DNA from 3 places in the Aquitalea sp. USM4 genome. Region 3 is predicted to be linked to each of the others. Evidence: predicted binding sites of a transcription regulator. Region 3 holds the regulator's gene; each other region holds the start of a gene.
What was found. Region 3 encodes sigma-54, which starts transcription at its own class of promoters, with help from an activator protein. Its sites were predicted from a motif close to CTGGCACGCTTCATGCTT; they were not measured.
Positions count from the first base shown of each region.

Region 1: the regulator sigma-54 is predicted to act here: its motif matches at 1,606-1,623, upstream of DKK66_RS12380 (ammonium transporter).
Region 2: the regulator sigma-54 is predicted to act here: its motif matches at 1,762-1,779, upstream of DKK66_RS16635 (NarK/NasA family nitrate transporter).

Region 1 covers NZ_CP029539.1:2,675,748-2,679,941, reverse strand. The annotation lists gene DKK66_RS12385 (NAD(P)/FAD-dependent oxidoreductase) at 105-1,415, shown strand; gene DKK66_RS12380 (ammonium transporter) at 1,663-2,865, shown strand; gene DKK66_RS20685 (EAL domain-containing protein) at 3,029-4,194, shown strand, end outside.
Region 2 covers NZ_CP029539.1:3,610,266-3,614,459, forward strand. The annotation lists gene DKK66_RS16625 (ANTAR domain-containing response regulator) at 1-590, shown strand, start outside; gene DKK66_RS16630 (CmpA/NrtA family ABC transporter substrate-binding protein) at 600-1,703, shown strand; gene DKK66_RS16635 (NarK/NasA family nitrate transporter) at 1,957-3,159, shown strand; gene nirB (nitrite reductase large subunit NirB) at 3,176-4,194, shown strand, end outside.
Region 3 covers NZ_CP029539.1:764,049-768,242, reverse strand. The annotation lists gene hprK (HPr(Ser) kinase/phosphatase) at 1-261, opposite strand, end outside; gene ptsN (PTS IIA-like nitrogen regulatory protein PtsN) at 254-718, opposite strand; gene hpf (ribosome hibernation-promoting factor, HPF/YfiA family) at 840-1,166, opposite strand; gene DKK66_RS03545 (RNA polymerase factor sigma-54) at 1,238-2,662, opposite strand; gene lptB (LPS export ABC transporter ATP-binding protein) at 2,666-3,397, opposite strand; gene lptA (lipopolysaccharide transport periplasmic protein LptA) at 3,394-3,945, opposite strand; gene lptC (LPS export ABC transporter periplasmic protein LptC) at 3,935-4,194, opposite strand, start outside.

The DNA of each region.
Region 1 (4,194 bases), 1.9 Mb from region 3:
TAACCCGGCACTGCTTGTCGTGACCATTCATCCGCCACCTTACTCGATGCATGAAAGTTGGTGCATGAATGGAAGGATACGGCCAGCAGGCATCAGGAGCCTGCATGTCTTTGCACAAGAAAAGAATCGTGATTGTCGGTGGTGGCGCCGGTGGTCTGGTGCTGGCCAGCCGTCTGGGACGGCTGGCACGGCGTTCGGCCCAACTGGACATCACGCTGGTGGATGCTTCCCGCAGCCATATCTGGAAACCGCTACTGCATGAAATTGCCGCCGGCAGCATGAACCCGCACCGCGAGGCACTGGATTACCTGGCGCAGGCCAAACGTGACGGCTTCCGCTTTTGCCTGGGTCGCATGACCGGGCTGAACCGTCAGCAACAGACCATACAACTGGCCGCCACTGCAGATGAACAGGGCCGCCCGCTGATTCCGGCGCGTACCCTGCCCTACGACATTCTGGTGATTGCAATCGGCAGCACCACCAACGACTTTGCCACCCCCGGCGTGGCCGAACACGCCATCTGCCTGAACACCCCCGCAGAGGCCAGCCGTTTTCATCAGCAACTGGTCAATGCCTGCATTCGCGCCAGTTTGCAAAACGGGCCGCTGCGCGCCGGTCAATTGCACGTCACCATCATCGGTGCCGGGGCCACCGGGGTGGAACTGGCGGCCGAACTGCGCAACACCACGCGCGAACTGGTGGCGCATGGGCGGGAAAACATCAATCCGGACCGCGACATCCGGCTGACCCTGATCGAAGCCGGGCCACGCATCCTGCCGGCACTGCCCGACTCGGTGGCCGCCCGGGCGCACCGTCAGCTGGAGAATCTGCAAGTGGAGGTGCTGACCGGTGACAGGGTCAGCGCCGTCGACACCAATGCCGTCCACACCGCCAGTGGCCGCAACATTGCGTCGGAGCTGGTGGTATGGGCGGCCGGGGTACAGGCACCGGCCATGCTGGCCGGGCTGGATGGTCTGGCCAGCAACCGGCTCAATCAGTTGCTGGTACGCCCCACGCTGCAAACCACGCTGGATGACAAGATCTACGCGCTGGGCGACTGCGCCGCCTGCCCCGATGGCAGCGGCTGGGTACCACCACGGGCGCAGGCAGCCAGTCAGCAGGCCGAGCTGTTGTATCACAACATCCGCTGCCAGCTGGCTGGCAAGCCGCTGCAGGACTTCCGCTATCGCGACCTGGGTTCGCTGATTTCGCTGGGCCGCTACAGCACGGTAGGCAGCCTGATGAGCAGCCTGTCGCGCCGCAGCCTGTTTGTGCACGGCCAGTTTGCCCGGCTGATGTATTTGTCCTTGTACCACCGCCACCAGCTCACCCTGTTTGGCTGGCTGCCCACCGTGCTCACCGCTGCAGCCCGCTTGCTGCAACGACGCACCCAGCCATTGGTCAAGCTGCATTAGCACGGTGCACGCAGGCTGACGCGCCGGGCATAACGCACCAAAGCGTTGCACAAACACGCACAAATACACCAACTTGGTGCATGTGCACCGTTTTTGCGCCGAAAGAATCCCGACTGTCATTCACCAATAAAGCGCCGGTTTCCGCCATTTTCGTGCATGCCATGACCAAATTGGTGCAAACCGGCGCCAGCTGGCATTCGCCTTGCTTTACACAGTCCCACAACAGCCGATAACAACGGGACTCGCCATGCCAACTGCCAACGCGCCATCAGACGTACTGTTCCTGCTCCTCGGGGCCATCATGATTCTGGCCATGCACGCCGGTTTTGCCTTTCTGGAACTGGGCACCGTGCGCAAGAAAAACCAGGTGAATGCCCTGGTGAAGATTCTGACCGACTTTGCCGTCTCCGCCATTGCCTACTTCTTTGTCGGTTACACCGTGGCCTACGGAGTCAACTTCCTGGGTGATGCCCGCCATATCGCCGATCACCATGGTTATGAGCTGGTAAAGTTCTTCTTCCTGCTGACCTTTGCCGCCGCCATTCCGGCCATTGTGTCCGGCGGCATTGCCGAACGTGCCAAGTTCCACCCGCAGTCGGCTGCCACCTTTTTGCTGGTGGGACTGGTGTATCCTTTTTTCGAGGGCATTGCCTGGAACAACCACTACGGCGTGCAAGACTGGCTGAGCCACAGCTTTGGCCAGCCCTTCCATGACTTTGCCGGTTCGGTGGTGGTGCATGCGGTAGGTGGCTGGATTGGCCTGGCTGCCGTGCTGAATCTGGGTGCACGCCGTGGCCGCTACAGCAAGGAAGGCCGCATCTCCGCGCATCCGCCCTCTTCCATTCCGTTTCTGGCGCTGGGCGCATGGATCCTGATTGTCGGCTGGTTCGGCTTCAATGTGATGAGCGCACAACGTCTGGACGGTATTTCCGGCCTGGTGGCCATCAACTCGCTGATGGCCATGGTGGGCGGCACGCTCAGTGCCATGTGGGCCGGCAAGAACGACCCGGGCTTCATTCACAACGGCCCGCTGGCCGGGCTGGTGGCGGTGTGTGCAGGCTCTGACATCATGCATCCGCTGGGTGCGCTGGTGGTGGGCCTGGTGGCCGGTGGCATGTTTGTCTGGCTGTTCACCCAGACCCAGAACCGCTGGAAGATTGACGACGTGCTGGGGGTATGGCCGCTGCATGGCATCTGTGGTGCCTGGGGTGGCATTGCCGCCGGAATTTTCGGCCAGAGCGCGCTGGGCGGTCTGGGCGGCGTCAGCCTGCTGTCGCAGCTGCTGGGTACCGTGGCAGGCATTGCCGTCGGTTTTGGCGGTGGCTATGTGGTGTATGCGCTGCTGCGTAAAACCGTAGGCATCCGCCTGGATGAAGAAGAAGAATTCAACGGTGCCGACCTGACCATCCACCAGATCAGCGCCACGCCAGACCGCGAAACCACCTGGTAAGTCCTCTCCGGGCGGGCCTGGCCTGTAGTTCAGGTCCGGCCCGCTTGTCATAATCTTGATCATCCTCAGACTTTGGCCGGTTTTGTCCGACAAGAAGACACACAGCGTACGATGCCTCCGCTATGCTGACAGTCAGCAAGAATCGTGGATTGCACGCAGAAACATGAGTCCTTCTTTTTCCCTGAATGGCAGGCGTACCCTGCGTACCCGCCTTACCCTCGGCATGTTGCTGGCACTGGTGCTGACGCTCTGGCTGGCTACCTTGCTGATCAGCCACACCCTGCGCCAGCAGATGGAAAATACCATTTCGGCCCAGCAGCTTTCGGCCGTCTCGCTGGCCGCACACGAGGTGGACCGCTCGGTCAATGAGCGCATTCAGGCGCTGCACTCCCTCACCGTTCAGTTCAAGGACAAGCCACTCACCACTGCCGCCATCCAGCCCGAGCTGGAACGTCGCCCCATTTTGCTGATGATGTTCAACTGGGGCATCGTGGTGATGGACCTGCAGGGAAAGGTACAGGCCAGCATTCCGGAAAACCTGGGCCGACTTGGCCGCACCTACCAGCAGAACACCTTTTTCCGTCAGGCCTTGCAGCATGGCGGTCATTACATCACCGAACCGATTTACGGCCAGTTCACCGGCCAGCCGGTGGTCTCGATGCTGGAACCCATGCTGGACAGCCACGGCAAGATGATCGGCATGATCATGGGTGTGACCAATCTGGCACGGCCCAACTTCCTGGATGCCATCAGCGACGCACGCTATGGTGCCACCGGCAATTTCTTCATTACCGCACCGACCAACCGGCGCTACATCATGTCGTCCGACAAGGAGCGCCTGCTCAAGTCCGGCCCGCCGCCAGGCATCAACCCGGTGTATGACCGCTATATCAACGGCTACGAGGGTTCCGGCATTGCGGTCAGCTCACGCGGCGTGCTGGAGCTGTCCTCCAGCGTGAAAATCAAATCCACCGGCTGGCTGATGCAGTCGGTCCTCCCTGCGGCAGAAGCCTTTGCCCCCATCCGCACCTTGCAACAGCAGTTGTTCGGCATGGCCTTGTGCCTCACCTTGCTGGCCGGCGGCATCAGCTGGTGGTGGCTGCGCCGCCAGTTACTGCCGCTGACCGAAGCCACCCGGCTGCTCAACCGGATGGGGGATGGCGAACTGCCCAAGCAGGCCTTGCCGGTCTGTCATCAGGATGAAGTGGGCTTGCTGGCCACATCGTTCAACAGCCTGCTAAGCCGGATACAGCGCGAAGAAGAACAGGCAGCCGAGCACGCTGCCAACCGCCTGCTGCGCAAGATCGTGTCGCGGATTCCCGGTGTGGT
Region 2 (4,194 bases), 1.4 Mb from region 3:
TGACTGCTTCCACTCCATTACGACTATTACTGGTCAACGATACCGACCGCCCGATGGCGCAGCTGCATGCTGCGCTGACGGCGGCTGGCTATCTGGTGGTGGCACAGGCACAAGGCGCGGCAGAGCTTTTGCAGCTGGTGGACAGCCAGTCTCCCGACATCATCATCATTGATACCGAATCCCCCTCCCGCGACACACTGGAACAACTGGCACTGATGGGCCATGCCGCGCCACGCCCGGTGGTGATGTTTGCCGAGCAAGGCGGCTTGCCCGCCATTCAGGCTGCGGTCAGTGCCGGTGTCACCGCCTATGTGGTGGATCAGGTGGCGGCCAGCCGCCTGGCACCGATCATCGACATGGCACGGGTCAAGTTTGAAGAAGACGCCCGTCTCAAAAAGCGACTGCTGCAGATGGAAGAGCAACTGGCAGAGCGCAAGCTGATCGAACGCGCCAAGGGCATCCTGATGGAGCGCCGCCAGCTGTCCGAAGCCGACGCCTATGCGCTGCTGCGCAGCCAGGCCATGCAAAGCGGCTTGCGGCTGGCCGAACTGTCCCGCCAACTGATCAACTCCAGCAAGCTGCTGGGCTGAAAGACATTCATGACTGATCCCGCATGCTTGCACACACTGAACCTGGGCTTTGTCGCACTGACAGATTGCGCACCGCTGGTGGTGGCGCAGCGTCTGGGGCTGGACCGTGAAATGGGTCTGCAATTCTGCCTGCACCGCCAGCCGTCCTGGTCGGCGGTGCGCGACAAGCTGATCAGCGGCCAGCTGGATGCCGCGCATGCGCTGTACGGGCTGGTGTATGGCATGCAGCTGGGCCTGGGTAATCCGCCCTGCGACATGGCCATCCTGATGACGCTGAACCAGAACGGGCAGGGCATCAGTCTGGCTCCGGCTTTGGCCGATGCCTATTGTCAGGGTGCCAGCCTGATGGAAATCAGCCAGCAACTGGGCCGCCCGCTGGCACTGGCGCATACCTTTCCCACCGGCACCCACGCCATGTGGCTGTATTACTGGCTGGCCGCTCAGGGTGTGCATCCCTTGCGCGATGCCCGTTGCGTGGTGATTCCACCGGCACAAATGAGTGATGCCATGCAGGCTGGTGTGCTGGACGGATTCTGTGCCGGCCAGCCCTGGCACGCACTGTCACAGCAGCGCGGGGTTGCCAGCCTGGTGACGGACAGTGCGGTCATCTGGCCCAATCACCCGGAAAAGGTACTGGCTTGCCGACGCGAACTGGCACAGCAACAGCCGGATGTGGCCGGGCGTCTGGTACAGGCGCTGCTGCTGGCCTGCCACTGGCTGGATCAGCCGGAAAACCACGCACTGGCCGCCGCCTGGCTGGCCGCGGAAGACTGCCTGGCCATGCCGGCGGAGTTGATCCTGCAACACTGGACCGCAGCAGATGCCGGTCCACTGCATTTTTGTGATGAAGGCCGCGTCAATTACCCATATCCGTCGGATGCCTTGTGGTTTTTGCAGCAATACCGGCGCTGGGGCATGTGGCAGGGCAATGACGCGGCCGCCGTGGTGGCCAGCGTCAACCAGACCGCCTTGTATGAGCAAGCGGCCCGGGCCTGCGGCTTGTCATTGCCCGCTGTACATGACCGCCACAGCGTGCTGATGGACGGCAGCCACTGGCCAGATTATTCCGGCAGTGCGCCCAGTGTCGGTGCGCTGTCGCAATACACGCACTGATGCGGTGCAATATCCGGGCAAAACCGCCATGAATACTCCCGCAAACAGAATTTTCCGGCTGGCACGCAAATTGCAATAAGTGCGGTGTAGCAGCGCAACGGCGTGCTGACTGCACCATACATCACGGCAGTGGCCAACGGCGGCCACTACCGATACGGACAACGGCGTCCTCTCCTGACTTCATCGTCAGGGAGGGCGCCGTTTTTGTTTTGGCCATTTGGCGGGAAGCACGCTTCCCCGACAGGAGTACTACATGGACCGCACTTTCTGGCAAGCCGGACACAAGCCGACCCTGTTTTCAGCCTTTCTGTATTTCGACCTCAGTTTCATGGTGTGGTATCTGCTGGGCCCCTTGCAGGTGCCCATTGCCAGCGCACTGCATCTGTCCACCCAGCAACGCGGCCTGATGGTGGCCACGCCCATCCTCGCCGGGGCCATCCTGCGCCTGTTGATGGGGGTGCTGGTGGACCGCATCGGCGCGCGCGGGGCCGGCATCATCGGCCAGCTGGTGGTGATTGCCGCCTTGCTGGCGGCCTGGCAGATCGGCATTGCCAGCCTGGGCGGCGCGCTGCTGCTGGGTTTGTTCCTGGGCGTGGCCGGGGCTTCGTTTGCGGTATCGCTGCCGCTGGCCTCGCGCTGGTATCCGCCGCAGCATCAGGGCACGGCCATGGGCATTGCCGGGGCGGGTAACTCCGGCACCGTGCTGGCCGCCTTGTTTGCCCCGGCGCTGGCTCTGGCTTTTGGCTGGCAGAACGTGTTCGGCCTGGCCTGCATTCCGCTCATTGCCGCGCTGCTTATCTTTACCTGCTGTGCCAAGGACGCGCCCAATGCGCCGCCAGCCAAGAAGCTGGCCGACTATCTGGCGGTGCTGAAGGAAAAGGACGCCTGGTGGTTCATGTTCTTCTATTCCATGACCTTTGGCGGCTTCTCCGGCTTTGCCAGCGCGCTGCCGGGTTACTTTCACGACCAGTTTGCCTTTGATGCCAAAACCGCAGGGCTGTACACCGCCGCCTGCGTGTTTGCCGGTTCGGTGATGCGGCCGCTGGGCGGCATGCTGGCCGACCGTCTGGGCGGCACCCGTTCCTTGCTCGCGGTGTATCTGTGCTGTGCGCTGCTGATTGGCGCGGCCGGTTTCAATGTGGGTGGCCCATCGGTGGCACTGCTGTTGTTCATTCTGGCCATGCTGTGTCTCGGTGCCGGTAATGGCGCGGTGTTCCAGCTGGTGCCGCAGCGCTTTGGCAAGGAAATCGGCGTGATGACCGGTCTGGTGGGTATGGCTGGCGGGGTGGGCGGCTTTGCCCTGGCAGCCAGCCTGGGCGCCATCAAGCAGGCCACCGGTGGCTATGCCGCAGGCCTGTGGCTGTTTGCCTGCCTGTGCTGCCTGGCCTGGCTGAGCCTGGCCGGAGTGAAACAACGCTGGCGCAGTGGCTGGAGCGTGGCTGCGGCCCGGGTTTGAGGAGAACAGGATGAACATGGCAGAACTGCAGGGCAAGACCCGGCAAAAACTGGTGGTGGTGGGTAATGGCATGGCCGGCATCCGCACGGTGGAAGAGTTGCTGGGCCTGGCGCCGGATTTGTACGACATCACCGTATTCGGTGCCGAGCCGCACCCCAATTACAACCGCATTTTGCTGTCGCCGGTGCTGGCCGGGGAGCAGGATTTCAAGGACATCATTCTCAACAGCGTGGAGTGGTACGCCGAGCACGGCATCACCCTGCACATGGGCAAGAATGTGGCCACCATCGACCGGGTGCGCCGCAAAGTCATCGCCGAGGATGGCACCGAGGCGGCTTACGACCGCTTGCTGCTGGCCACCGGCTCCACACCCTTCATCCTGCCGGTGCCGGGCAAGGAGCTGGCCGGTGTCATCAGCTATCGTGACATCCGTGATACCGAGCTGATGATGGAGGCCGCCAAAACCAAGCGTCAGGCCGTGGTGATTGGCGGCGGCCTGCTGGGGCTGGAGGCCGCCAACGGCCTGAAGCTGCGTGGCATGGAGGTTACCGTGGTGCATCTGGGTGACTGGCTGCTGGACCGCCAGCTGGATGATGTGGCCGGCGACTTGCTGCGCCGGGCGCTGGAAGAGCGCGGCATCGGCTTTTTGCTGGGCAAGCAGACGGCGGCCATTCTGGATGACGGCCAGGGCGGTGTGGCCGGGGTGCGTTTCAGCGATGGCGAGCAGGTGGATGCGCAGCTGGTGGTGATGGCGGTGGGCATTCGCCCCAATACCGCACTGGCCGAATCCTGCGGCCTGCACTGCGAGCGCGGCATTGTGGTGAGCGATGCGCTGCAAACCTACGACCCGCGCGTGTATGCAGTGGGCGAGTGCGTTAGCCATCGCGGTGTGGCTTACGGACTGGTCGCCCCCTTGTTCGAGCAGGCCAAGGTGTGCGCCAACCATCTGGCCCAGCTGGGTATTGGCCGTTATCAGGGCTCGGTGCTGTCCACCAAGCTGAAAGTCACCGGGATTGATCTGTTCTCGGCTGGCGA
Region 3 (4,194 bases):
CGACATGGTTTTGTGGAACAGTTGGTCCAGCGCGGTCTTGGCGGCGGATTGTTCCAGCCGGTTGAGGTAGTCCACCTCGGCCAGACCGAGCACTTGCACCCGGTTGGGGTGAATGAAATTCAGGTGGCCGACCAGGGCCAGGGTGGGGCGTTGTTCATCGTTGCCGATGGGGCTGTCCGCGCCGCCGGTTCCTGCTACCCAGGTCAGGTTGAGCTTTTGCTGGTTGTCCTGATACAACCGGCGCACGGTAATGCTAGGCATGGTTGGTATTCCATCCGGTGAGCAGCTGGTACAGATCGGCACGCGAGCTTGCGCTGAGCAGTTGTTCACGCAGCTGTTTGCTGGAGAACAGCTGTGCCAGTTCCGAGAGTACCTGCAAGTGCAGGTCGGTTGCCTGTTCCGGCACCAGCAGGACAAACAGGCTTTGTACCGGCTTGCCATCCGGCGCATCGAAAGGAATCGGGTTCTTCAGGCGAATGAACACGCCCGCCGCTTCCTTGAGCCCTCTGGCACGGCCATGCGGAATGGCCACCCCTTGGCCAAGGCCGGTGGAGCCCAGTTTTTCCCGGGCAAACAAGCAGTCGAAAATTTCACTGCGGGCGATGCCGTGGGTGTTTTCGATAAGGAGGCCCACCTGCTCGAAGACGCGCTTCTTGCTGGCGACATCCAGGTCCGGGAGGATGTGATCCTGTGTCAGGATTTTGCCAATCAGGCTCATAGGAATGGTTGCACGCGGCTACAGAAACTGGCCAATTCTACGTTGCCTTCATCAAAATGAAAAAGGCTCCGAGCAAATAAAAACGGGAACCCGCCGGGTTCCCGCATCGAATACTTAATGTTTACAAGCTGGCTTCCTGTTGAACCTGTGGGCTTGTTGCACGGTGTTCGCTTTGTTTTTCCTTGTGCTTGAGTACCTGGCGATCGAGCTTGTCCATCAGCGCGTCGATGGCAGCGTACATGTCGGAGTCGGTGGCCTCTACATGGATATCCTTGCCGGAGAGATGAACATTCACTTCCGCCTTGTGCACCAGCTTGTCTACCGACAGGGTGACAGCAACGTCAATCACGTGATCGACATGACGGGTGATGCGTTCCAGCTTGGTTTCCACGAATTCGCGGATGGCCGGGGTTACTTCGAGGTGGAGACCGGTTACTTTGAGGTTCATACCCTAACTCCTTCTTGTGTTGACTGCCCGGTCGGGTCGGCCGGGCGAGCGGATATACTTCAAGGCGTGAATCACAATGCCTTGCGCAGATTGACCGGCGGTATCTGCATAGCTTCACGATACTTCGCAACGGTGCGTCTTGCAACCTGAATCCCTTGCTTTCCCAGTTCGTCGGCAATGGCGCTGTCCGAAAGTGGCTTGGCCGGGTTTTCACCGTCTATCATGCGGCGGATATGCGCCTTGATGGCCGTTGCCGAGCATTCGCCGCCGCTGTCGGTTTCCAGTGCACTGCCAAAGAAATACTTCAGCTCGAACAGACCACGAGGGCAAAGCAGGTATTTCTGCGTGGTGACGCGTGATACGGTCGATTCATGCAGGCCAAGTTCGTCTGCGATGTCCCGCAGGATAAGCGGCCGCATGGCGACTTCACCGTGTTCAAAGAACGCTTGCTGTCTTTCGACTATAGCTTCTGACACTTTCAGAATGGTGTCAAATCGTTGCTGGATGTTCTTGACCAGCCATTTGGCTTCTTGCAGCCGGCCAGTCAGTTCGCCTGCGCCAGCGCGGTTTTCCGACAGCATCTGGGCATACAGCTGGTTGACGCGCAAGCGCGGTACCGCACCGTTATTGAGTTCAGCCACCCAGTGACCACGCCGTTTGCGCACGGTGACATCCGGGATGACATAGTGCACGTCTTCGCCGCCGAAACCGGACGCCGGGTGAGGGGTCAGCCGGGCGATCAGTTGCTGTGCCTCGCGGATGGCTTCGTCATCCACGCCCAGAATGCGCTTCAGGCGGGTGTAGTCGCGGTTGCCCAGCAGCGTCAGGTGCTCGGCCACAATCTGGCGTGCCAGTGCATGGCCGGGCTCGTTGGCGGGCAAACGGGCCAGTTGCAGGCCAAGCGACTCGGCCAGGTTGCGCGCGGCAATGCCGGGAGGGTCGAATTGCTGTAACAGGCGCAGCCCGACCATCAGTTCATCGGTTTCCAGTTCCAGTTCCAGCGGCAGATTACTGGCCAGTTCTTCCAGATCGGTAGTCAGGAAACCGTTGTCGTCCAGTTCTTCGATCAACAGCTGGACAATGGCCTGATCGCGGGTGGGCAGGGTCAGTTCACCCAGCTGCGCCAGCAGGTGTTCGCGCAGGCTGACCGGGCAGGGTACGTTGAGCATGGGGTCGAATTCATCGTCCCCGTCGTTGCGGCGGCTGCCACTGCCCCAGTCGGTGAGTTCGCCATTGCTGGCGTCCTGGCTGTTGTCACCATCGCTGCTGTCCGACGCCGTGCTGGTGGATTCTTCCTGGGCAGCCGGCGTTTCTGCCGGGCTGCTGTCATGCGAGGGCGGCTCATCGCCGCGTTCCAGCATGGGGTTGTCCAGCAAGAAGCGTTCGACTTCTGCCTGCAGGTCGAGCGTGGACAGCTGCAACAGTTTGATGGACTGTTGCAGTTGCGGCGTGAGGGTGAGTTGCTGGGAGACCCGCAGCTGTAGTGACTGTTTCATGGCTTACAGGTGGAAGTGCTCGCCCAGGTAAACCTGGCGCACTTTCTCGTTGTTGACCAGTTCTTCCGGCTCGCCGGAAGCCAGTACCGAACCATCACTGATGATGTAGGCGCGATCGCAGATGCGCAGGGTTTCACGCACATTGTGGTCGGTAATCAATACGCCAATGCCACGCTGTTGCAGGAAGGTGATGATTTTCTGGATGTCGATGACGGCAATCGGGTCTACCCCGGCAAACGGTTCGTCCAGCAGGATGAAGCGTGGGCGGGTGGCCAGCACGCGGGCGATTTCCACCCGGCGGCGCTCGCCACCGGACAGTGCCAGCGCATTGCTTTCGCGCAGGTGGGCGATATTGAGGTCGTCGAGCAGGAGGCTGAGTTCCTGCTCCAGTTTGTCGCCCTTGTAACCGGCAATTTCCAGCACCGCCGTGATGTTTTCTTCCACCGTCATCTTGCGGAAAATGGAAGCTTCCTGTGGCAAATAGCCCAGTCCAAGGCGGGCGCGCTGATGAATGGGCAGGTGGGTGATACTGTTGCCATCCAGCGTGATTTCGCCTTCATCGGCACCGATCAGTCCGACGATCATGTAAAAGCTGGTGGTCTTGCCGGCACCGTTGGGGCCAAGCAGGCCGACCACTTCCCCGCTCTGGATCTGCAGGGCGACGTCCTTCACTACCGTACGTTTTTTGAAGCGCTTTTTCAGGCGCTCCACTTTCAGGATGCTGGGGCCGCTCATGGAGTGCTTCCGTCCGTTTTCTTGGCAGGGCTGTTGTCTCTGGGCTTGGGCTGGATGATGGCGGTCACGCGGCCGCCGTTGCTGCTGGCACCGCTGCTGACTTCATACATTTCGGTTTCGGTGTTGTAGGTAATGACATTGCCGATGACCAGATCACTGCCGCGCTTGACGCGGGCATTGCCGGTGAGCACGGCAACGTGGGTGACGGTGTTGTAGTCCAGCTGGTTGGCCTGGCCTTCGATCCATTCGTTCTTGCCGTCCATTTTCTGGCGGAAGTTGACCTGGCGTCCGGTGGCCTGCATGGTCTGGTTACCCTGTTTGTCCTGGGTGACCGTGGCGCGGTCGGCATTGAGCTTGAGTGTGCCCTGGATGATGACGACATTGCCTTGCCATACCGTGACGCCCTTGAGCTGGTCGAGGTTGCCCCGGTCGGCACTGATTTCGATGGGCTTGTCCCGGTCGGCCTTTTCGGCATGGGCGGTCTGGATGGCGCACAGGCCGAGGGCCAGCCAGGCCAGCCGGATGAAGCGGCGGCAGTTATTTTTCATAAGTGGCCTTTGCGTTGGACAGCAGCTGTAACTGACCAGCCTGCTGCTCGTAAATGAAGCCCACGGCACTGCCGCTGGACTTGCCATAGTAGAAGTGCGTGAGGGTGTCGGCGCGGGCAATGTGCTTGACGGTGTCAATGCGCATATTGCTGCTGACTACGCGGGTTTCCTGTTGCGTGGCGGTGGCTGGCTGGATCAGCGTGACTTTCTTGTCGAACAGTACCTGTTTGGTCTTGCTGTTGTAACGGC